3 regions of the Lelliottia sp. JS-SCA-14 genome follow, and region 1 is predicted to be linked to each of the others. Evidence: predicted binding sites of a transcription regulator. Region 1 holds the regulator's gene; each other region holds the start of a gene.
What was found. The regulator PurR, encoded in region 1, represses purine synthesis genes. The targets are predictions, from matches to a motif close to CANGCAAACGTTTGCNTG.

Region 2: a site for PurR is predicted at 4,173-4,190, ahead of tusA (sulfurtransferase TusA). Genes of this name have one in related genera too.
Region 3: a site for PurR is predicted at 5,398-5,415, ahead of purM (phosphoribosylformylglycinamidine cyclo-ligase). Genes of this name have one in related genera too.

What each region holds. Positions count from the first base shown of each region.
Region 1 is NZ_CP141606.1:2,153,969-2,161,614, reverse strand. Features, by position in the region: gene sodB (superoxide dismutase [Fe]) at 1-386, shown strand, start outside; gene U9O48_RS10135 (MFS transporter) at 426-1,592, opposite strand; gene U9O48_RS10130 (YnhF family membrane protein) at 1,762-1,851, opposite strand; gene purR (HTH-type transcriptional repressor PurR) at 2,148-3,173, shown strand; gene punR (DNA-binding transcriptional activator PunR) at 3,192-4,103, opposite strand; gene punC (purine nucleoside transporter PunC) at 4,219-5,403, shown strand; gene cfa (cyclopropane fatty acyl phospholipid synthase) at 5,700-6,848, shown strand; gene U9O48_RS10105 (riboflavin synthase subunit alpha) at 6,943-7,584, opposite strand.
Region 2 is NZ_CP141606.1:4,543,157-4,550,802, forward strand. Features, by position in the region: gene rsmD (16S rRNA (guanine(966)-N(2))-methyltransferase) at 1-26, shown strand, start outside; gene U9O48_RS21270 (DUF1145 family protein) at 10-291, shown strand; gene U9O48_RS21275 (DUF2500 domain-containing protein) at 376-735, opposite strand; gene U9O48_RS21280 (lysoplasmalogenase) at 862-1,488, shown strand; gene zntA (Zn(II)/Cd(II)/Pb(II) translocating P-type ATPase ZntA) at 1,564-3,741, shown strand; gene tusA (sulfurtransferase TusA) at 3,869-4,111, opposite strand; gene U9O48_RS21295 (7-cyano-7-deazaguanine/7-aminomethyl-7-deazaguanine transporter) at 4,284-4,949, shown strand; gene U9O48_RS21300 (DcrB family lipoprotein) at 5,022-5,579, shown strand; gene U9O48_RS21305 (MFS transporter) at 5,586-6,800, opposite strand; gene U9O48_RS21310 (AI-2E family transporter) at 6,945-7,646, shown strand, end outside.
Region 3 is NZ_CP141606.1:3,453,973-3,461,618, forward strand. Features, by position in the region: gene U9O48_RS16140 (leucyl aminopeptidase family protein) at 1-604, shown strand, start outside; gene U9O48_RS16145 (DnaA inactivator Hda) at 674-1,375, opposite strand; gene uraA (uracil permease) at 1,472-2,761, opposite strand; gene upp (uracil phosphoribosyltransferase) at 2,849-3,475, opposite strand; gene U9O48_RS16160 (6-phospho-beta-glucosidase) at 3,770-5,200, opposite strand; gene purM (phosphoribosylformylglycinamidine cyclo-ligase) at 5,471-6,508, shown strand; gene purN (phosphoribosylglycinamide formyltransferase) at 6,505-7,146, shown strand; gene ppk1 (polyphosphate kinase 1) at 7,379-7,646, shown strand, end outside.

The DNA of each region.
Region 1 (7,646 bases):
ACAACGCGGCTCAGGTCTGGAACCACACGTTCTACTGGCACTGCCTGGCCCCGAACGCCGGTGGCGAACCGACCGGTGAACTGGCTGCAGCGATCAATGCCGCGTTTGGCAGCTTTGCTGATTTCAAAGCGAAGTTTACTGACGCCGCAATCAAGAACTTCGGTTCTGGCTGGACGTGGCTGGTGAAAGAGGCAGATGGCAAACTGGCTATCGTTTCCACCTCTAACGCAGGCACCCCACTGACCACCAGCGCGAAACCGCTGATGACCGTCGATGTGTGGGAACACGCTTACTATATCGATTACCGTAACGCTCGCCCGAACTACCTTGAGCACTTCTGGGCGCTGGTTAACTGGGAATTTGTGGCGAAGAACTTCGCCGCGTAAGAGACACGCAGAAGGGTTTTGCCCTTCTGCGTTTTTGGTTTATTCCGTCACGCTTGCCGGTTCCGGCTCTTTGCGACCGGATGTGAGAACCAGCAGCAGACCAAGAGCCGCAATAATCGCCCCCATCACCGGGACAAAGCTGTATCCCAGCCCGCCCGAAATCACCGCCCCACCCGCTGCCGCGCCGAGCGCATTACCGAGATTAAACGCGCCGATATTCACGGACGACGACAGACCCGGCGCTTCGTGTGCCACACGCATCACGCGCATCTGCAACGGCGGAACCACCGCAAAGGTCGCCGCGCCCCACACCACCATCGCAATGGCCGCACCGAATTCGTTACGCGCCAGCCAGGGAATGGCGAGCATAATTACAATCAGCAGGGTTAAGAAGCCTTTCAGCGTACCGGTGACCGAGCGATCCGCCAGCTTGCCGCCGAGATAGTTCCCGAGTGAGAAGCCCACGCCGATCAGGACCAGCATCGCCGTCACAAACAGCGGCGTGGCGTGGGTGATGTCATGCAGCACGGGAGAGATATAGGTGTAGAGCGTGAACATCGCACCTGCGCCGAGCACCGTCGTTAACAGGGCAGACAGCACCTGCGGGCGCACCAGCACTGACAGCTCTTTACGCACGTCCGGGCGCTCACCCGCCTCGCCTTTCGGCAGGGAGAAGAACAGCGCGAGCATCGCCACCACGCCCAGCCCGGCGGTGGCCAGGAACGACATCCGCCAGCCGATGACTTCACCGAGCCAGGTCGCCGCCGGAACGCCGCCAATGTTGGCGATGGTCAGGCCCATAAACATCGTCGCCACCGCGCTCGCCTGCTTATGTTTTGGCACCACGCTCGCGGCTACTACCGACCCTAAGCCAAAGAACGCGCCGTGGTTCAGGCTGGTCAGAATGCGCGACAGCAGCAGCGTCGTGTAATCCGGCGCAATCGCCGACAGCACGTTGCCAAGGGTAAAAATCGCCATCAGGAAGATCAGCGCATTGCGGCGGGCACGATGGGAGAGCAGCAGCGTCATGAGCGGCGCACCGATCATCACCCCAATCGCATAGGCGCTGATGAGCATCCCCGCCGCCGGAATGGAGACATCCACACCTTTAGCAATGACGGGCAGCAGCCCCATCGGGGAAAACTCGGTGGTGCCGATGCCAAAAGCGCCAATCGCCAGGGCCAGCAGGGGAAAATTGATTTTCATTGTTAACTCCGGATGCCGTGTCGTCGTCATCGCGCGACACAGGACTAAGATGGCAAAAGCATGACATCAATCACAAAAAATGAGAAGTTAACAAATTAGCAAAAGATTTTTGCAGGATGGGTAACAATCAGGGAGAGGAGACGAGGGAGAGAACTCTCCCCCGCTTAAATCAGTGCAGGGCTGCGGTCAGACCTGCTGCAACAATCAAAGCCAGCACAATAACGGTCGTGGTCAGCGAAAACTTCAGATCGGTACTCATCAATTTTTCTCCTTTTAATCACCTTACGAAAAGTGAGCTTGCTCATTTTTACACAGTTTCCCCCAAAAATCTTCCTGGATTTAGACTGATAACCGTTTTTGCTCTTCCCCTTTTCATCAAGATAAGACAAAATTCCACGCTAAATTTATAAGCGTACCGGCCACTGACCCCCTCCTGACGTTCTGAGTCGTTTTCCCGGCGTATCGCAATTCACATTGCGAGATAAGGGTGAGAGAAGGCAAACGTTTACCTTTAAGTATTTCAGGAGTTTAAGATATGGTCTGGAGTGACATGTAATGGCAACAATTAAAGATGTGGCGAAACGCGCAAACGTTTCCACTACAACCGTATCACATGTAATTAACAAAACGCGTTTTGTTGCGGAAGAGACGCGCAACGCCGTATGGGCTGCCATCAAAGAGCTGCACTACTCTCCGAGTGCCGTGGCGCGCAGCCTGAAAGTGAATCACACCAAATCGATCGGCCTGCTGGCGACCAGCAGCGAAGCCGCCTATTTCGCGGAGATCATCGAAGCCGTTGAGAAAAACTGCTTCCAGAAGGGCTACACCCTGATTCTCGGCAACGCCTGGAACAGCCAGGAAAAGCAGCGCGCTTACCTGTCAATGATGGCGCAAAAGCGCGTCGATGGCCTGCTGGTGATGTGTTCTGAATACCCGGAATCCGTGCTCTCGATGCTGGAAGAGTATCGTCACATCCCGATGGTGGTGATGGACTGGGGCGATACCCGCGCCGATTTCACCGACTCCGTGAACGACAACGCCTTTGAAGGCGGCTACATGGCGGGCCGTTACCTGATTGAACGCGGTCACCGCGAAATCGGCGTGATCCCGGGTCCGCTGGAGCGCAACACCGGCGCAGGCCGTCTGGCTGGCTTCATGAAAGCGATGGAAGAAGCGCTGATCACGGTGCCGGAAAACTGGATCGTGCAGGGCGACTTCGAGCCTGAGTCCGGCTATCGCGCCATGCAGCAGATTGTCTCCCAGTCACATCGTCCGACCGCGGTCTTTATCGGCGGTGATATTATGGCGATGGGCGCCCTTTGCGCAGCCGACGAACTCGGTTTGCGCGTCCCGCAGGACATTTCTGTGATCGGGTACGATAACGTGCGCAACGCCCGCTACTTCACCCCGGCGCTGACGACCATTCACCAGCCGAAAGACTCGCTGGGTGAAACGGCCTTCAACATGCTGATGGACCGCATCGTCAGCAAACGTGAAGAGTCGCAGTCGATTGAAGTCCACCCGCGCCTGATTGAACGCCGCTCCGTCGCCGACGGTCCGTTCCGCGATTACCGCCGTTAATCATCTCTGAGGGGCCGGTTATTCCGGCTCCTTCAGCCACTCTCTGTTCAGCGTTTCGCTATCCCCCAGATACTCCAGCAGCCACGCCAGCGCCGGTGACATATCGTTTTGCTGCCAGGTCAGGCAACAGGCCGCATCCGGGAACGGGTTTTCCAGCGTTAATGCCACCCACTCACCGCGATCGATGCGCGGGCGCGCAAAATGCACCGGCACCATGCCGACGCACAGCCCTGCGGAAAGACAGGTCGCCGAGGTTTCCCAGTCTGGGGCCACCACCCGCCGCTGGTTATCCAGCAGCCAGGTGATGCGTTTTGGCAGCGAGCGGGACGTGTCTTCCAGCACCAGCGACGGCCAGTTGCGCAACGTGTCATCGCTCAGCGGACCTTCAATGGCGGCGAGGGGATGATCGCGCGCCACGACGCAGGTCCAGCTCAGGGCTCCCATATCGCGAAAGGCATAGCGTCCGCCCACCGGGATCGCCTGCGTGGCACCGATCGCCATCTCCACCCTGCCGTCAGAGAGCGCATCCCACACGCCGTTGAACACCTCCTGGGAGACGCGCAGCTCCACGTCCGAGAAGTGGCGATAAAAATCGACCACCATCTGGCGGGTGCGCTCCGGTTTGACGATGTTATCGACTGCAATGGCAAGATGGCCGCGCCAGCCGTTGGCAATCTGCTGACACTGCTCGCGGGTGATCATCATTTTTTTGATAACAGATCGCCCTTCTTTCAAAAACCAGACGCCCGCAGGCGTCAGGACGACGTCGCGGTGGCGGCGCTCAAACAGCGGAACCGCCAGCCACTCTTCAAGCTGACGCACGGTATAGCTCACCGCAGACGGAACGCGGTGCAGTTCCTGGGCCGCGCCGCTAAAGCTGCCGTTACGCGCAACCGCATCAACCACTTCTAAGGAATATTCAGACCACATTTTTTGCCTGCAAAATTTTTGAATGCAACCACCAAATATTAGCGTTTCACAAGGCAGTTTGCACTCCCTACACTCTGCGCCAGTGAATACCTGCCCTCTTTAGGAAATAAAAACAATGCAACCCAACAAAGGATTCCTGGTCTGGCTCGGCGGCTTAAGCGTGCTGGGCTTCCTGGCCACCGACATGTACCTGCCCGCGTTTGCCGCGATGCAGGCGGATTTACAGACCCCTGCCGCCGCCATCAGCGCCAGCCTGAGCCTGTTCCTCGCCGGTTTTGCCTTCGCGCAGCTGCTGTGGGGACCACTCTCCGACCGCTACGGTCGTAAACCGATTTTACTCTTAGGTCTGGCGATTTTTGCCGTCGGCTGTCTGGGCATGCTCTGGGTGCGCGATGCGACCTGGCTTTTAGTGTTGCGTTTCATTCAGGCATTCGGCGTGTGTGCCGCGGCGGTGACCTGGCAGGCGCTGGTCACGGACTACTACCCCGCGTCACGCGTGAACCGTATTTTTGCCACCATCATGCCGCTGGTCGGTCTTTCTCCGGCCCTGGCCCCGCTGCTCGGCAGCTGGATCCTGGTGCATTTTGACTGGCAGGCGATCTTCGCCACCCTGTTTATCATCACTCTGGTGCTGATGTTACCGGCCTTCGCGCTGAAACCGGCGTCATCCAAACCTGCTGAAACGACGGATAATCGCGTCACCTTCCTCTCCCTGCTGCGCTCCCGCGCCTATCGCGGCAACGTGCTGGTCTACGCCGCCTGCTCCGCCAGCTTCTTTGCGTGGCTGACCGGTTCGCCGTTTATTCTGCACGATATGGGCTACAGCCCGGCGGTCATCGGCCTGAGCTATGTCCCGCAGACCATCGCCTTCCTGGTCGGCGGTTACGGCTGCCGCGCAGCGCTGCAAAAATGGCAGGGACAGCAGATGCTGCCGTGGCTGCTGGTGCTCTTCGCGGTGAGTGTGATTGGGACCTGGGCCGTTGGCTTTATTCCAGACGTCGGGCTGACGGAGATTCTGATCCCGTTCTGTGTGATGGCCGTGGCGAACGGTGCGATCTACCCTATCGTGGTGGCGCAGGCGCTGCGTCCGTTCCCGCATGCGACGGGGCGTGCAGCGGCGCTGCAAAACACCCTGCAGCTGGGTCTGTGCTTCCTGGCAAGCCTGATTGTTTCGGCGCTCATCGCCACCCCGCTGATGACCACCACCAGCGTGATGCTGGCGACCGTGGTTCTCGCCGCGCTGGGCTATCGCATGCAGGCCTCAGCGAAAGATCGAGTGAACGAAACGGCACAGGCATAATCGCGCCAGCAATTATGTGACATTTTAGTGATTAGGCTGCTAATAACTTTCGGTTGAATCACCGTTTTTTGCAGCCTATACTAAATTTGCTTCACACAAATACGATAAATATTATGTGTTAACGGGAGCCGGAGTGCTCCCGTTTTACCATGGAAGGCCTTTCGGTAAGGGTTATCTCCCTTCCTCTGTTCTACGTCGGATATTAGCCTCGCGGAAAAACCGTGGGATTTCTCACAAACCATAAAAAACGGCTACGCTGTTTGAAGGTTCTGATCACAGCAGGTGATGGAGAAGCTATGAGTTCATCGTGTATAGAAGAAGTCAATGTCCGGGACAATGACTGGTTTCGGATCGTCAATGAATTACTGAGTCGGGCGGGCGTCGCGATTAACGGGTCTGCCCCATCCGATATTCAGGTAAAACACCCCGATTTTTTCAAACGCGTTCTGCAGGAAGGTTCGCTCGGTCTGGGCGAGAGCTACATGGACGGCTGGTGGGATTGCGAGCGGCTGGATATGTTTTTCCATAACGTTCTGCGTGCCGGGCTGGAAAACCAGCTCCCTCACCGCCTGAAAGACACCCTGCGTATCGCCTCTGCGCGATTGCTCAATTTGCAAAGTAAAAAGCGGGCGTGGATTGTCGGGAAAGAGCATTACGATCTCGGAAACGATCTTTTCAGCCGCATGCTTGACCCGTTTATGCAATATTCCTGCGCCTACTGGAAAGACGCCACCACCCTTGAAGATGCACAGCAGGCCAAGCTGCGTTTAATCTGCGAAAAACTGCAGCTTCAGCCCGGCATGCGGGTTTTAGATATCGGCTGCGGCTGGGGCGGACTGGCTTATTACATGGCGAAAAATTACGGCGTGAGCGTTGTCGGCGTGACCATTTCCGCCGAGCAGCAGAAGTTGGCGCAGGAGCGCTGTGCGGGTCTGGATGTGACCATTCTGCTGCAGGACTATCGCGATCTGGACGACCAGTTTGACCGTATCGTCTCGGTGGGGATGTTCGAGCACGTCGGTCCGAAGAATTACAACACCTATTTCACGGTTGCCGACCGCAACCTGAAACCGGAAGGTCTTTTCCTGCTGCACACCATCGGCTCCAAAAAGACGGACCATTCCGTTGACCCGTGGATCAACAAATACATCTTCCCGAACGGCTGCCTGCCCTCGGTTCGCCAGATTGCTGATGCCAGCGAGTCGCACTTTATTGTCGAAGACTGGCACAACTTTGGCGCGGACTACGACACGACCCTGATGGCCTGGCATTCGCGTTTTATCGCCTCATGGCCGGAAATTGCTGATAACTATTCGGAACGCTTCAAACGGATGTTTAGCTATTATCTGAATGCCTGCGCAGGGGCGTTTCGCGCGCGGGATATTCAGCTCTGGCAGGTGGTGTTTAGCCGCGGTGTGGAACACGGATTGCGCGTGGCGCGGTGAGAATATGGCTTTTGTAGGCCGGGTAAGCGCAGCGCCGCCCGGCAACAAACGTGCTCATCTTCAATGAATAAACCCCGGCTATCCGGGGTTTATTTTATTCGTCTTCCGACGTCAATTGACTCGCTAATTCTTTCGCCGCCAGCACGCGCTCAACGGTATCCACAACCGCCTGGGTCTGCGGATCAATTTCGATATTAATGCGGTGGCCGAGTTTTTTCGCCCCCAGCGTCGTACGCTGCAAAGTTTCCGGAATTAAATGCACGCAGAAACGCGTCGGCGTGACTTCACCTACCGTCAAACTAATCCCATCCACGCCAATAAATCCTTTGTACAGGATGTATTTCATTAATGTGGAATCCTGGACTTTAAACCAGATCTGGCGATTATTTTCCGAGGTCAGAATTTTCGATACTTCAGCGGTGGACATAATATGGCCCGACATTAAATGCCCGCCGATCTCATCGCTGAATTTCGCCGCGCGCTCAACGTTGACCATATCGCCCACCACCAGCTCGCCGAGATTGGTAATACGCAGCGTCTCTTTCATCAGATCAAAGCTAATGCGATTCCCGTTAATCTCTGTCACCGTCAGACAACAGCCATTGTGGGCCACCGATGCGCCGGTCTCCAGACCGTCGAGCATATATTCCGGCAGCTCCACTACATGGGTACGGAAATTGGGTTTTTCATCAATGGACACCAGTTTTGCGGTGCCCTGCACAATACCAGTAAACATGCTTACCACTCCTGTTTTATCCCAACGGTGGTGACACCGTTTTAATCGCATCACAATAACAG
Region 2 (7,646 bases), 2.4 Mb from region 1:
GAGAGCCTGATGCCAGTACTGATTAATTTTGGCCGTTTACTGATGCTGGGCGTCTGGGCATTTCTGATCCTGAACCTGGTTCATCCTTTCCCACGCCCGATGAATATTTTCGTCAACGTGGCACTGATTTTCACCGCCTTTATGCACGCCCTGCAGATGGTGATGCTGAAAAACGGCCTGCCGAAAGACGGACCGCCGATGACCGGCTGGCAGCAGCTGCGCGTCTTTATTTTTGGCGTGTTTGAGCTGCTGGTGTGGATGAAGAAGTTTAAGGCGCAGGCGAAGAAGTAAGGTGCGTTTTGTTGCCCGGTGGCGCTGCGCTTACCGGGCCTACGAGCCCTGTAGGCCGGTGCAAGCGCAGCGCCGCCCGGCAAATCACGGCTCCGCCGTAAACCCCTCAAACCGCGATCCCTTATAACTCAACACACCCCGGTCCCCGACCGTCAGCTGATGGTACTGCTTCTCGTCGAGACGAAACGTCATTTCCAGCCCGCCGCTCTGCGGTTTAAAACTTGCCTCGAAGCGCATCTGCGTTCCCGCTGGCGTCACCTGCTGCTGACGTGAGCGGCGCTCATTGAGCGCTTTCTCGCATTTATTACTCACCACCACGCGTTTTTGCAGCAGCGGCGCGGCGTCGTTATCGGCCTTTTCACGGCGCTGCTGCACAAAGCGGAACGAGGCGGCGATGACGATAATCGCCACCACGATCACGAAGAAAAGTGGCATTTTGCTCATTGTTGAATCCCATCAGATTTTGCGGAAATCAGGATACCCCGCCTTATCCGCCATTGCCAAACGCCTGCCCGCGTCACTACACTGAATCAGAGTGTTATTCAAAAATAACAGATACAGGGAGTTAATATGCTTTGGTCATTTATCGCTGTCTGTTTTTCCGCATGGCTTTATGTCGATGCGTCGTATCGCGGCCCTGCGTGGCAGCGCTGGCTGTTTAAACCGGTGACGCTGCTGCTCCTGCTGCTCCTCGGCTGGCAGGCACCGATGTTCAACGCCGTCTGCTATCTGGTGCTCGCGGGTCTGTGCGCCTCGTTGATTGGTGACGCGCTCACGCTACTGCCACGCCAGCGCCTGCTGTATGCCATCGGGGCGTTTTTCCTCTCGCATCTGCTCTACACCATCTACTTCGCAAGCCAGATGACCCTCTCCTTCTTCTGGCCGTTACCGCTGATTTTACTGGTGATGGGCGCGTTGCTGGTGGCGGTGATCTGGACGCGACTGGAAGAGATGCGCTGGCCGGTCTGTACCTTTATCGCCATGACGCTGGTGATGGTTTGGCTGGCGGGTGAGCTGTGGTTCTTCCGCCCAACGTCGCCTGCGATGTCGGCGTTCTTCGGTGCTGCGCTGCTGCTGATTGGCAACATCGTCTGGCTCGGGAGTCACTACCGTCGTCGCTTCCGCGCGGATAACGCCATCGCCTCCGCCTGCTACTTTGCCGGGCATTTCCTGATTGTGCGTTCGCTGTATATTTAATAGTGCTTGACTCTGGAGTCGACTCCAGAGTGTATGCTGCGGTTAATGAGAAAATTATCATTACCGGAGAGTGCCATGTCGACTCCAGAAACACCGAAAAAAGTGCCGCAATTCTCGGGACTCAAACTCAGTCCAGTCCCCGCAAAAGACGACTGCTGCTGCGACAGCGGATGCGAAACCCAGGCTGCGCCCGTGCAGCCTGAAAGCGGCGATCGCTACACCTGGATCGTCAACGGCATGGACTGCGCCGCCTGCGCCCGCAAAGTCGAAAATGCGGTGAAACAAGTGGCGGGCGTCAACCAGGTCCAGGTGCTGTTCGCCACCGAAAAACTGCTGGTCAGCGCCGACGCTGACGTCAGCAAGCAGGTGGAGGCGGCGGTGACCAAAGCCGGTTACTCCCTGCGTAGCGAGCAGGAACCTGCCGAAAAAATCTCTCCCCTGCGGGAAAATCTGCCGCTCATCACCCTGATTATCATGATGGCGCTCAGCTGGGCGCTGGAGCAGGTTAACCACCCGTTTGGCAATCTGGCGTTTATTGCCACCACGCTGGTTGGGCTGTTCCCCATCGCGCGCCAGGCTCTGCGTCTGATCAAAACCGGCAGCTGGTTCGCGATTGAAACCTTAATGAGCGTCGCGGCAATCGGCGCGCTGTTTATTGGCGCGACGGCGGAAGCGGCGATGGTGCTGCTCCTGTTCCTGATCGGCGAACGCCTTGAGGGCTGGGCGGCGAGCCGGGCACGTAAAGGGGTCAGCGCGTTAATGGCGCTGAAACCGGAGACGGCGACGGTGGTGGTGAATGGCGAGCGCCAGACGGTCGCTATCACGGCGCTGCGTCCGGGCGATGTGATGGAGGTGGCCGCCGGGGGGCGTTTGCCTGCGGACGGGACGCTTCTCACCGCGACGGCCAGTTTCGACGAAAGCGCCCTGACCGGCGAATCGATCCCCGTTGAGCGTGAAACCGGCGAGAAAGTCCCTGCCGGGGCCACCAGCGTGGACCGTCTGGTGCAGCTCAAAGTGCTTTCCGAACCCGGCGACAGCGCCATTGACCGCATTCTGAAACTGATCGAAGAGGCCGAGGAGCGCCGCGCGCCCGTCGAGCGCTTTATCGATCGCTTCAGCCGCATCTACACGCCGGTAATTATGCTGGTTGCCCTGCTGGTGGCGGTGGTTCCGCCGCTGCTGTTCAGCGCCCCGTGGGAGGCGTGGATCTATAAAGGGCTGACGCTGCTGCTGATCGGCTGTCCGTGTGCGCTGGTGATTTCAACGCCTGCGGCCATCACCTCGGGTCTGGCCGCCGCCGCACGACGCGGGGCGCTGATTAAAGGCGGTGCGGCGCTGGAACAGCTCAGCCAGGTTCAGCAGATCGCCTTCGATAAAACCGGCACGCTGACCGTCGGCAAACCGCAGGTCACGGGCATTTATCCTGCCGATGACGCCCTGCTGGCGCTGGCCGCCGCCGTCGAGCAGGGTTCGACTCACCCGCTGGCGCAGGCAATTGTGCGTGAAGCGCAGTCGCGCGGGCTGACAATTCCGGCTGCCAGCGCGCAGCGAGCGCTGATGGGCTCAGGCATCGAAGCGGAAGTTGAGGGCAGCAAGGTGCTGATTTGCGCTGCCGATAAATTCCCTGCCGACGAGTTCAGCCCGCAGATCCGCGAGCTGGAGCAGGCCGGGCAGACGGTGGTGATCGTCGTTATCGACGGCGTGGCAAAAGGGGTGTTGGCTCTGCGCGATACTCTGCGTGCAGATGCCAAAGAGGCGGTGGCGGCGCTGCATCAGCTGGGGATTCAGGGCGTGATCCTGACCGGGGATAACCCGCGCGCGGCGGCGGCAATTGCCAGTGAGCTTGGCCTGGAGTTTAAGGCCGGGCTGTTACCAGCGGATAAAGTACAGGCCGTGACTGGGCTGAACGCTCAGGCCCCGCTGGCGATGGTCGGCGACGGCATCAACGACGCTCCGGCGATGAAAGCTGCGACGATTGGGATTGCGATGGGCAGCGGGACCGACGTGGCGCTCGAAACCGCCGATGCGGCGCTGACGCACAACCGCCTGACCGGTCTGGCGCAGATGATTTCGCTGGCACGTGCGACGCGGGCCAATATTCGTCAGAACATCACGATTGCGCTGGGGCTGAAGGGGATTTTCCTGGTCACCACGCTGCTGGGGATAACAGGTCTGTGGCTGGCGGTATTAGCGGATACGGGGGCGACGGTGCTGGTGACGGCGAACGCACTGCGGTTGTTGCGCCGGAGATGATAAACGCCGGGTGGCGGCTTCGCCTTACCCGGCCTACGTTTTCATGATTTCGTAGGCCCGTGCATGCGAAGCGCCGCCGGGCAAAAAGCGATGATGTTGTATGCCGGGTTCACCCGGCAAACCACGACTACCCTTTGCGCACCAGGTACCGATACGGAAGGGAGCCCGTCTCTTGCGCCACCAGCTCATGTTCCATAAAGGTACAAAAACCGGGGATATCGCGGGTGGTCGCAGGATCGTCAGCAATGATCAGCAGCGTCTCGCCGGTCTGCATGTTACGCACGGTTTTGCGCACCATCATCACCGGCTCCGGGCAGCGGAGGCCCTGCGCATCAAGGGTATGGTTGGGGCTGGAAAACAGGTCGGTCATCATCTTCTCGTTCATATCAAAAAACGGCTGTAGTTTACGCCGCGTTTTCGGCAAAGCAAACCAGGTTAACGATTGCGCGAAAATTAGCCATTGCAATACGGACTGAAAGCAGTAATATGCGGCGGCTTAATTGGGTTCCCTCACCCCAAATATTAATCAAAAAGGTCACAATATGACGCAGTTCTCTCAATCGCAGCGCGTAAAAGCGTTGTTCTGGCTATCGCTATTCCATCTGCTGGTGATCACTTCCAGTAACTATCTGGTGCAATTGCCGATCTCCATTTTTGGTTTCCATACCACCTGGGGCGCATTCAGCTTCCCGTTTATCTTCCTCGCGACCGATTTGACCGTGCGTATTTTTGGCGCGCCGTTGGCCCGACGCATTATCTTTGCGGTGATGCTGCCTGCGCTGTTCGTCTCGTACGTCATCTCTTCCCTGTTCTACATGGGAAGCTGGCAGGGCTTTGAGGCGCTGACGCACTTCAACCTGTTTGTCGCCCGCATCGCTGCCGCCAGCTTTATGGCCTACGCTCTGGGACAGATCCTCGACGTTCACGTCTTTAACCGTCTGCGACAGAACCACCGCTGGTGGATGGCACCGACGGCGTCCACGCTGTTCGGCAACGTCAGCGACACCCTGGCCTTCTTCTTCATCGCCTTCTGGCGCAGCCCGGATGCCTTTATGGCCGCCCACTGGATGGAAATCGCGCTGGTGGACTACTGCTTCAAAGTGCTGATCAGCATTGTCTTCTTCCTGCCGATGTACGGCGTGCTGCTGAATATGCTGCTGAAAAGGCTGGCGGATAAATCTGAAATCTCGGCATTGCAGGCAGGTTAAAGGTTCGGTTTATCAGTTGTGATAAGATGGATGAATGAGCCGTTATGGCCGTTTATCGAAAGGAATAAGTTAATGCGCAATCTGGTTAAATATGTCGGGATTGGCCTGCTGGTAGTGGGTCTGGCGGCCTGTGATAACAGCGATACGAAGACCCCTGCTCAGGGCGCGTCCGCGGAAAGTAATGCCACCGGACAGCCGGTTAATCTGATGGATGGCAAACTCAGCTTCTCTCTGCCAGCGGATATGACCGATCAGAGCGGCAAGCTGGGCACCCAGGCGAACAACATGCACGTCTATTCCGATGCCACCGGGCAGAAAGCGGTCATTGTGATTGTCGGTGACGACACCAATGAAGATCTGGCGGTGCTGACCAAGCGTCTGGAAGATCAACAGCGTAGCCGCGATCCGCAGCTGCAGGTGGTAACCAACAAGTCCATCGAACTGAAAGGCCATACCCTGCAACAGCTGGACAGCATTATCTCTGCCAAAGGCCAGACCGCGTACTCTTCCGTGGTGCTCGGCAAAGTGGACGGCAAACTGCTGACCATGCAGATCACCCTGCCAGCTGACGATCAGCAGAAAGCGCAGACCGCCGCAGAAAACATCATCAATACCCTCGTGATTCAGTAATTTTCATCACGATTCAACGGCCTCCGTCGCTTGCGCCGGGGGCCGTTTTTTTAAGCGCCAGGTCAGCAGGAACGCAACGCCAACCAGCCCCGCCGCCGCAAGATAGATAACCGGAACGCCCGCGTAGGCCATCAGCAGCCCGGCCAGTGGCCCGGTCACCCCCAGCGACATATCCATAAACACGGTATAAGTCGCCAGCGCCGAACCCTGATTCTGCTGCGGCACCGCTTTCACCGCCACCACGCCCAGCGCCGGGAAGACCAGCGAGAAACCCGCGCCCGCGAGGAATACGCCGATCTTCGCCACCCACGGCTCACCCGCAATGCCCGTCAGCAGCAGGCCGACAATCTCGACGCTAAAGCAGATCATCGCCACGTTCAGTCCGCCGAGGCGGTTGATACCGTTCGGGAACAGCAGACGCGCACCGACGAAGGCGCAGCTAAACAGCGTCAGGGCGAACGCCGCACCGTCCCAGCCTTTGGCGTCGTAAAACAGGGTGATGAAGGTGGCAATCACACCAAAACCGGCGGACGCCAGGGCCAGCGCCATGCCGTAGGGCCAGACGCGCCCGAGCACCGCGCGAAACGGCAGCGGCTTGCCTTTGCTGGCTTTCACCTTCGGTCGCGGGAGCGCGAGTAAAATCGCCATCAGCGCGACCACCATAATAGTGATCGCCAGCCCGTGCAGACCGCCCCACGCATAGCACACCACGCCCAGCGGCGCGCCGAGGGCCATCGCGCCGTAGGTGACAATCCCGTTCCACGAAATCACGCGCCCGATATGCGGCGTGCCGACCACGCCTACTCCCCACAGCGTCGAGCCGGTCCCCGCCAGACTTTGCCCGATGCCTAAAATCACACGCCCCAGACACAGCAGCGCCAGGCTGAGCAGCGGCCAGCCGCTGGTGGTCGCCGCCAGAAGATAGCTCAGGCCACTGAGGAAACAGCCGCACAACCCCACCACCACGATACTTTTCGGGCCAAACAGATCGGCATACCGCCCCGACTGTGGGCGACTCAGCAGGGTGGCGAAATATTGCAGGCTAATCACCAGCCCCGCCCAGAAGGCGCTGAATCCCATCACGTCATGGACGTAACCGGGCAACACCGCGAGCGGCAGGCCAATGGTGAGATAGCTGGCGAAGTTAAACATCACAACAGAAACAATGCGCAGATTGAGGCGCAATCCGCTCAGTGCCGGTTCGGCGGCAGGGTCGGGCATGAGGTTCTACCTGGTATTTTGCAACAGTGTTTCACTATTACCACGTCATGCGGCGAAAAGCAGCAGCGACTTTCAGATTAACGGCGTCAAACGCAGCGGTCCCTACGCACTACACTTAACGGGCACACAACATAAGGAATCAGCATGACAACCCCCCAGCCCGACAAGACGGGCCTGCACATATTATTAAAACTCGCCTGTCTGGTGGTGATCCTCGCCGGTATTCACGCGGCGGCGGATATTATCGTTCAACTGCTGCTGGCGCTCTTTTTCGCCATTGTTCTTAATCCGTTAGTCACCTGGTTTATCCGTCGCGGCGTGCGTCGCCCTGTCGCCATCACCATTGTGGTGCTGGTGATGCTGGTGGTCCTCACCGCCCTGTTCGGCGTGCTGGCGGCATCGCTGAGCGAATTCTCCACCCTGCTGCCGAAATACAATAAAGAGCTGACGCGCAAGATTGTCGATCTGCAGGAGATGCTGCCGTTCCTCAACCTGCATATCTCGCCTGAACGCATGCTAAAGCGCATGGATTCAGAGAAAGTGATGACCTTCGCCACTACGCTGATGACCGGGCTTTCTGGCGCGATGGCCAGCATTTTGCTGCTGGTGATGACGGTAGTGTTTATGCTGTTCGAGGTGCGCCACGTGCCGTACAAACTGCGCTTCGCCCTGAACAATCCGCAGATTCACATTGCTGGCCTGCACCGGGCGCTGAAGGGCGTTTCCCACTATCTGGCGCTGAAAACCTTACTCAGCCTCTGGACCGGGGCGATTATCTGGCTCGGGCTGTCGCTGATGGGCGTTCAGTTCGCGCTGATGTGGGGCGTACTGGCGTTTCTGCTCAAC
Region 3 (7,646 bases), 1.3 Mb from region 1:
GCTCACGGTGGCTGAACTCAAACTCCCCGTGCGGATTATGGGCGTGCTGGCGCTGGCGGAAAACGCCATCGGCCCGGACGCCATGCAGCCGGGAACGGTGGCGCGCGCCTGTAACGGTCTGACGGTGGAGATCAACAATACCGACGCCGAAGGACGACTGGTGCTGGCCGATGCCATCGCCTGGGCGAGCCAGCGGCATCCGCAGGCGCACTACATCATTGATATGGCAACGTTAACTGGTGCGGTAGTGAAAGCGCTGGGCTATGAGCTGAGCGGATTGATGACGCAGAACGAACCGCTGCGGGATCATCTGACCCAGGCAGGGATCAGGAGCGGGGACGAAGTATGGTCGCTGCCGCTGGACGTGCGGCTGAAAAAGCAGACGGAGAGTACGATTGCCGATCTGTGCAATACGCCAACCAATAATGCGGCGATCAGCGCGTCAGCGGCGTGGTTATTGCATCATTTTTGTCCGCCGACGATTCCGTGGGCGCACCTGGATATCAGCGGGACCGCGTTGTGGCGTGAAGGCGGGAGAAGCGTGGCGTCGGGACGGCCGATTCCGTTATTAGTCGAGCATTTGTTAGCGGATATCGAATCGTAGGCCCGTGCAAGCGAAGCGCCGCCGGGCAACAAAGCCGGGTGGCGGCTTCGCCTTACCCGGCCTACGGCTCTATAACTTCAACGTCTCTTTCACAAACGGAATGGTCAGCTTGCGCTGGGCGGTGATAGACGCGTGGTCGAGCTGATCCAGCGTATCAAACAGGGTGCGCATCTCGCGATCCAGCCGTTTTAACAGAAAACGTCCCACGTCTTCCGGCAGCTCAAACCCGCGTAACCGCGAGCGCAACTGCAGCGCCTGAAGTTTGTCTTCATCGGAGAGCGGCTGCAGCTTGTAAATTTGTCCCCAGTCGAGACGAGACGCCAGGTCCGGTAATCCGAGATTCAGCTGGCGTGGTGGGCGATCGCCGGTGATCAGCAACCGGGTTTTCCCCGATTCCAGAATCCGGTTGTAGAGGTTAAACATCGCCATTTCCCACAGCTCATCCCCGGCGATGCATTCGATATTGTCGATGCAAACCAGCGAAAGATGTTCCATGCCGTCGAGCACTTCCGGGACAAACCAGGTGCGCTTATCCAGCGGCACGTAGCCTACCGCGTCGCCGCGCTGGGAAAGCTCCGCGCAGGCGGCGTGCAGCAGATGGCTGCGTCCCGCGCCTTCGCGTGACCAGATATAAATGTATCCGCTGTGCTCCTGGCGTAACACGTTTTGCAGTGCAGCCAGTAAAGAGGGGTTATCGCCCGGCCAGAAACTCGCGAAAGTTTCGTCGTCAGGAAGATAAAGTGGCAGAGAGAGCTGTGCCGGTCCGTTCAGAAATACCTCGATCAAGGTCTCACATAAAATCGGGAGGGAGTTTATCACGGAACCCGCGATGAGAGAACCGGGCGGATCGTCCGCCCGGATTCAGGATCAATGTGACGCTTTTTCGCTCTCCTGAGCGTCCAGCACTTCTTCTTCCGGGCGAAGCACAGAGATCAGCTTGAAGATCAGGCTCAGGCCCACGCCAACGATAGTCGCCAGCGCCATTCCTTTCAGCTCTGCCGCACCGATGTGCACCTTCGCGCCGCTCACGCCGATGATCAGGATAACGGAGGTCAGGATCAGGTTCTGCGTTTTGTTGTAATCCACTTTGGATTCAATCAGCACGCGAATACCGGACGCACCAATCACCCCGTACAGCAGCAGAGAGACACCACCGATCACCGGAACCGGGATAATCTGGATCGCCGCCGCCAGTTTCCCGACGCAGGAGAGCAGAATCGCAAAGATCGCCGCTCCGCCAATCACCCAGGTACTGTAGACGCGGGTAATCGCCATCACGCCGATGTTCTCACCGTAGGTGGTGTTTGGCGTGGAGCCGAAGAAACCGGAGATCATGGTCGACAGACCGTTGGCAAACATCGAACGGTGCAGGCCAGGGTCGCGGATCAGATCTTTTTTGACGATGTTCGCCGTCACCACCAGGTGGCCGACGTGCTCGGCAATCACCACCAGCGCTGCAGGCAGGATGGTGAAGATCGCAAACCACTCAAAGCGTGGCGTGTAGAAGGTTGGCAGCGCGAACCAGTGCGCCTGGGCAATCGGGGAGGTATCCACCACGCCCATCGCGAAGGAGAGCGCGTAGCCCGCCAGCACCCCAATCAGAATCGGGATAATCGCCAGGAAACCGCGGAACAGCACCGAACCGAATACGGTTACGCCCAGAGTCACCAGCGAAATAATGATGGTTTTGGATTCCGGGGATTGTCCGTCCGCAGGCAGCAGACCAGCCATGTTTGCCGCCACACCCGCCAGCTCGAGGCCGATGACGGCAACGATTGCGCCCATCGCCGCAGGCGGGAACATCACGTCCAGCCAGCCGGTCCCGGCTTTCTTCACAATGAAAGCCACCAGGCAGAACAGCGCGCCGCACATGATAAACCCGCCCAGCGCCACTTCGTAGCCTAACGGCAGCAGCAGCAAGACCGGGGAGATAAACGCAAAGCTGGAGCCCAGATACGCCGGGATTTTGCCTTTACAGATGAAAAGGTACAGCAGCGTGCCGACGCCGTTGAACAGCAGTACGGTGGCCGGGTTGATGTGAAACAGGATGGGCACCAGTACGGTTGCGCCAAACATGGCAAACAAGTGCTGCAAACTAAGCGGGATCGTCTGCAAAAGCGGCGGTCTTTCACTCACCCCGATAGTACGGCGCGTCATAGTGTTTTCCTCTAAGTATTGTGAGTTGTTTGTGTTTTATTCAAAAAAAAGCCGACTATCAAAGTCGGCTTTTTTATCGTTATTCGATTATTTCGTACCAAAAATCTTGTCGCCAGCATCGCCGAGCCCCGGGATGATGTACCCGTGCTCGTTCAGCCCCTGGTCGATAGAGGCGGTATACAGCTCAACGTCCGGGTGCGCTTTTTCCAGCGCCGCGATACCTTCCGGTGCCGCAACCAGTACCAGCACTTTGATGCTGTTACAGCCGGCATTTTTCAGCAGGTCGATGGTCGCGATCATGGAGCCGCCGGTGGCGAGCATTGGGTCAACGACCAGCGCCATACGCTCGTCGATGTTAGACACCAGCTTCTGGAAATACGGGACGGGTTCGAGAGTTTCTTCGTTACGGTAGATACCGACTACGCTGATACGCGCGCTCGGTACGTGCTCCAGCACGCCTTCCATCATGCCCAGACCTGCGCGCAGGATTGGCACCACGGTAATTTTTTTACCTTTGATCTGCTCAACCTGAACCGGGCCGTTCCAGCCTTCGATGGTCACTTTTTCAGTTTCCAGGTCAGACGTTGCTTCGTAAGTCAGTAAGCTTCCAACTTCAGAGGCCAGTTCGCGAAAACGCTTCGTGCTGATGTCATGCTCACGCATCAGGCCCAGCTTGTGTTTAACGAGTGGGTGTTTCACTTCCACAATCTTCATTCTCATTCTCCTCTGAGGTGGCTACCGCAAAAAAAATCGCCGGATTATACCGCTTTTTTCCGGGTTCGCCATACCCATCTTGCTTGATGCCGATCAAGCAAAGTGGATTAGGGAGCGATAGTGAGTATAAAACAGGAAAAAAAAGAAGGGAGTTTTGCCGGGTGGAGGTAAAGGCAAAACGGCAACCCGGTTGCCGTTTTTGGTGTTTGCGCCCTCTCCCGTGGGAGAGGGTCGGGGTGAGGGCACCAGACCGCAGAGGCTTATGGCCCGTGCAAGCGCAGCGCCGCCGGGCGATTACAGGTCTGCGCCGTTAGTGGCGATCACCTTCTGATACCAGTCGAAAGATTTTTTCTTGCTGCGGTTCAGGGTGCCGTTTCCTTCGTTGTCTTTATCAACAAAAATAAAGCCATAACGTTTTTTCATCTCGCCGGTTCCGGCAGAGACCAGATCGATACAGCCCCACGGGGTGTAACCCATCAGATCCACGCCATCTTCGACGACCGCTTTTTTCATCTCGCGGATATGGGCGTCGAGATAATCGATGCGGTACTGGTCATTGACCGTACCGTCGCTCTCCTGCACGTCGATCGCCCCGAAGCCGTTTTCAACGATAAACAGCGGCAGCTGGTAGTGATCCCAGAACCAGTTCAGGGAGTAGCGCAGGCCCACCGGGTCAATCTGCCAGCCCCAGTCGGATTTCTGCACGTACGGGTTGGAAACGAGGCTTTTGCTTTCGTCATAATCAAGCTGCGGATTATCCGGCGTGGCTTTGGTGGCGAAGGACATGTAATAGCTGAAGCCGATGTAATCGACGCAGCCCTGCTTCAGAGCTGCAATGTCTTCGTCGGTAATATCCAGCTCGAAACCGCGGCGCTCAAAGTAGTTCAGCAGGTGCTGCGGATATTTCCCGCGCACGTGTACGTCGGTGAACCAGTAGCGACGGTGCATGGCGTTCATCGCCATCATGATGTCGTTTGGCGCGCAGCTCAGCGGATAGATTGGGCACATGGCAATCATGCAGCCGATTTGCAGGGACGGATTGATTTCACGTCCGGCTTTCACCGCCAGGGCGCTGGCCACCAGCTCATAGTGCGCGGCCTGGAACATCACCGGCTCGCGATCTTCACCCTCTTCATATTTCAGGCCGGAGTTGGTGAAGGGTGCGAAATCTTCGTGGAAGTTGGCCTGGTTGTTGATCTCGTTAAAGGTCATCCAGTACTTCACTTTGTGCTGATAACGCTTAAAGCAGACGCTGGCGAAACGCACAAACATGTCGATCAGCTTACGGTTGCGCCAGCCGCCGTATTCGGTCACCAGATGGAAAGGCATCTCGAAGTGCGACAGGGTAATCACCGGCTCGATGCCGTGTTTCAGGCATTCGTCGAACAGGTCGTCGTAGAATTTCAGACCGGCTTCGTTAGGCTCCAGCTCGTCGCCTTTCGGGAAAATGCGCGTCCAGGCAATGGAGGTGCGGAAACATTTAAAGCCCAGTTCGGCGAAAAGTTTGATGTCTTCTTTGTAGCGATGGTAAAAATCGATGGCTTCGTGGTTCGGGTAGTTTTTGCCCTGGATGACGCCCTGGGTGATTTCACGCGGTACGCCGTGCGCCCCGACCGTCATCACGTCCGCGACGCTTATCCCCTTACCACCCTCTTTCCAGCCGCCTTCCAGCTGATGCGCCGCCACCGCGCCGCCCCACAGAAAACCTTCTTTAAATCCTGGCATGCCTTTTCCCTCATTCTGCGTTATTTTCTGCAAAAACAATTACAGAAACCGGTTTCAGTCAAATCATGTGCAATGGCTTAGCCTGTTGCAAGCAGATTGCCGAAACCGGTTTCATTTTCGTGAACGGTATCAAGTTTGTCCTCGCCCAATGCAAAAATGTGTAAATTTTCAGCGACTTTTTTTGACCGCAGAATAGGCTCGCAAACGTTTGCCTGGACTGTTAGAATTGCGCCGATTTTTCTTACTATGCTATGCGTGGGGACTTAAGCCGTGACCAACAAAACTTCTCTCAGCTATAAAGATGCCGGTGTTGATATTGACGCAGGTAATGCGCTGGTTGACCGAATCAAAGGTGTGGTCAAAAAGACTCGCCGCCCTGAAGTGATGGGTGGTCTGGGTGGATTTGGCGCGCTGTGCGCACTGCCGCAAAAATATCGTGAGCCTGTTCTGGTTTCTGGCACTGACGGCGTGGGCACGAAGCTGCGTCTGGCGATGGATCTCAAACGCCACGACACCATCGGGATCGACCTGGTGGCCATGTGTGTGAACGACCTCGTGGTGCAGGGTGCTGAACCCCTCTTCTTCCTCGACTATTACGCCACCGGCAAACTGGACGTGGATACGGCGTCCAGCGTCATCACCGGTATCGCCGAAGGCTGCCTGCAGTCTGGCTGTGCGCTGGTCGGCGGCGAAACCGCAGAGATGCCGGGCATGTACCACGGTGAAGATTACGACGTCGCGGGCTTCTGCGTCGGCGTGGTAGAAAAATCAGAAATTATCGACGGCAGCAAAGTGGCCGATGGCGATGTCCTGATTGCCCTTGGCTCAAGTGGCCCACACTCGAACGGTTACTCCCTGGTGCGTAAGATCCTCGAAGTGAGCGGCTGCGACCCGGAAACCACCGAGCTCGAAGGCAAACCGCTGGCCGATCATCTGCTGGCGCCAACCCGTATCTACGTGAAAAACATTCTTGAGCTGATCGAGAACGTTGACGTTCACGCCATTGCGCACCTGACCGGCGGCGGCTTCTGGGAAAATATCCCGCGCGTACTGCCTGACAATACGCAGGCGGTGATCGACGAGTCCTCCTGGCAGTGGCCAGCCGTGTTCAACTGGCTGCAAACCGCGGGCAACGTCAGCCAGCACGAAATGTATCGCACCTTCAACTGCGGCGTCGGCATGCTGATTGCCCTGCCTGCCAGCGAAGCGGATAAAGCCGTTGAGTTGATGAAGGCGAAAGGTGAAAACGCGTGGAAAATCGGTATCATCAAAGCTTCTGATTCCGAACAGCGCGTGGTCATTGAATGAAAAATATTGTGGTGCTCATTTCCGGCAACGGAAGCAATTTGCAGGCAATCATCGACGCCTGCAAACAGAAACAGATCAATGGCACCATTCGCGCAGTATTCAGCAACAAGGCCGATGCGTTCGGCCTTGAGCGTGCGCGGGATGCCCATATCCCGGCGCACGCGCTGGAAGCCTCACAGTTTGCCAGTCGTGAAGCCTTTGACCGGGAGCTGGTGCAGGAGATCGACGCCTATGCGCCGGATGTCGTGGTGCTGGCCGGGTATATGCGCATCTTAAGCCCGGGTTTTGTCTCTCACTATTCCGGCCGTCTGCTGAACATCCACCCTTCTCTTCTGCCGAAATATCCGGGTCTGCACACCCACCGTCAGGTGCTGGAAAATGGCGACGAGGAGCATGGTACCTCCGTGCATTTCGTCACCGACGAGCTGGACGGCGGGCCGGTGATTTTGCAGGCCAAAATTCCGGTGTTTGATGGCGACGACGAAGACGACATCACCGAGCGCGTCCAGACGCAGGAGCACGCCATTTATCCGTTAGTGGTGAGCTGGTTTGTCGAGGGGCGTCTTGAGATGCGTGATAACGCCGCCTGGCTGGATGGCGTGAAGCTGCCCGCGCAGGGACATGCGGCGGACGAGTAGTCTGTTTTGCCCGGCGGCGCTGCGCTTGCACGGGCCTACGGTTTTTGTAGGTCGGGTAAGCGCAGCGCCACCCGACACGCCTTTATCCCCCACCAACCCCTTAAATTCCCCCAGAAAAAAAATTAACTGTCATACTTTTCTGGCACAGTTGGACATCTCGTGTCAAAGCTCGCCATAATAGAATCGAGACGGATTTGCTGCGTCCCGTGATTGAAACGGAGTGTAAGTTGTAATGGGTCAGGAAAAGTTATACATCGAGAAAGAGCTAAGCTGGTTGGCGTTCAACGAACGTGTGCTTCAGGAAGCGGCTGATAAAAGCAATCCGCTGATTGAGCGTATGCGTTTTCTGGGTATTTATTCCAATAACCTGGATGAATTCTACAAGGTCCGTTTTGCCGAACTGAAACGGCGGATCATCATCAGCGAAGAGCAAGGTCTGAACTCCCATTCACGCCATCTGCTGGGAAAAATCCAGGCGCGCGTCCTGAAAGCGGACCAGG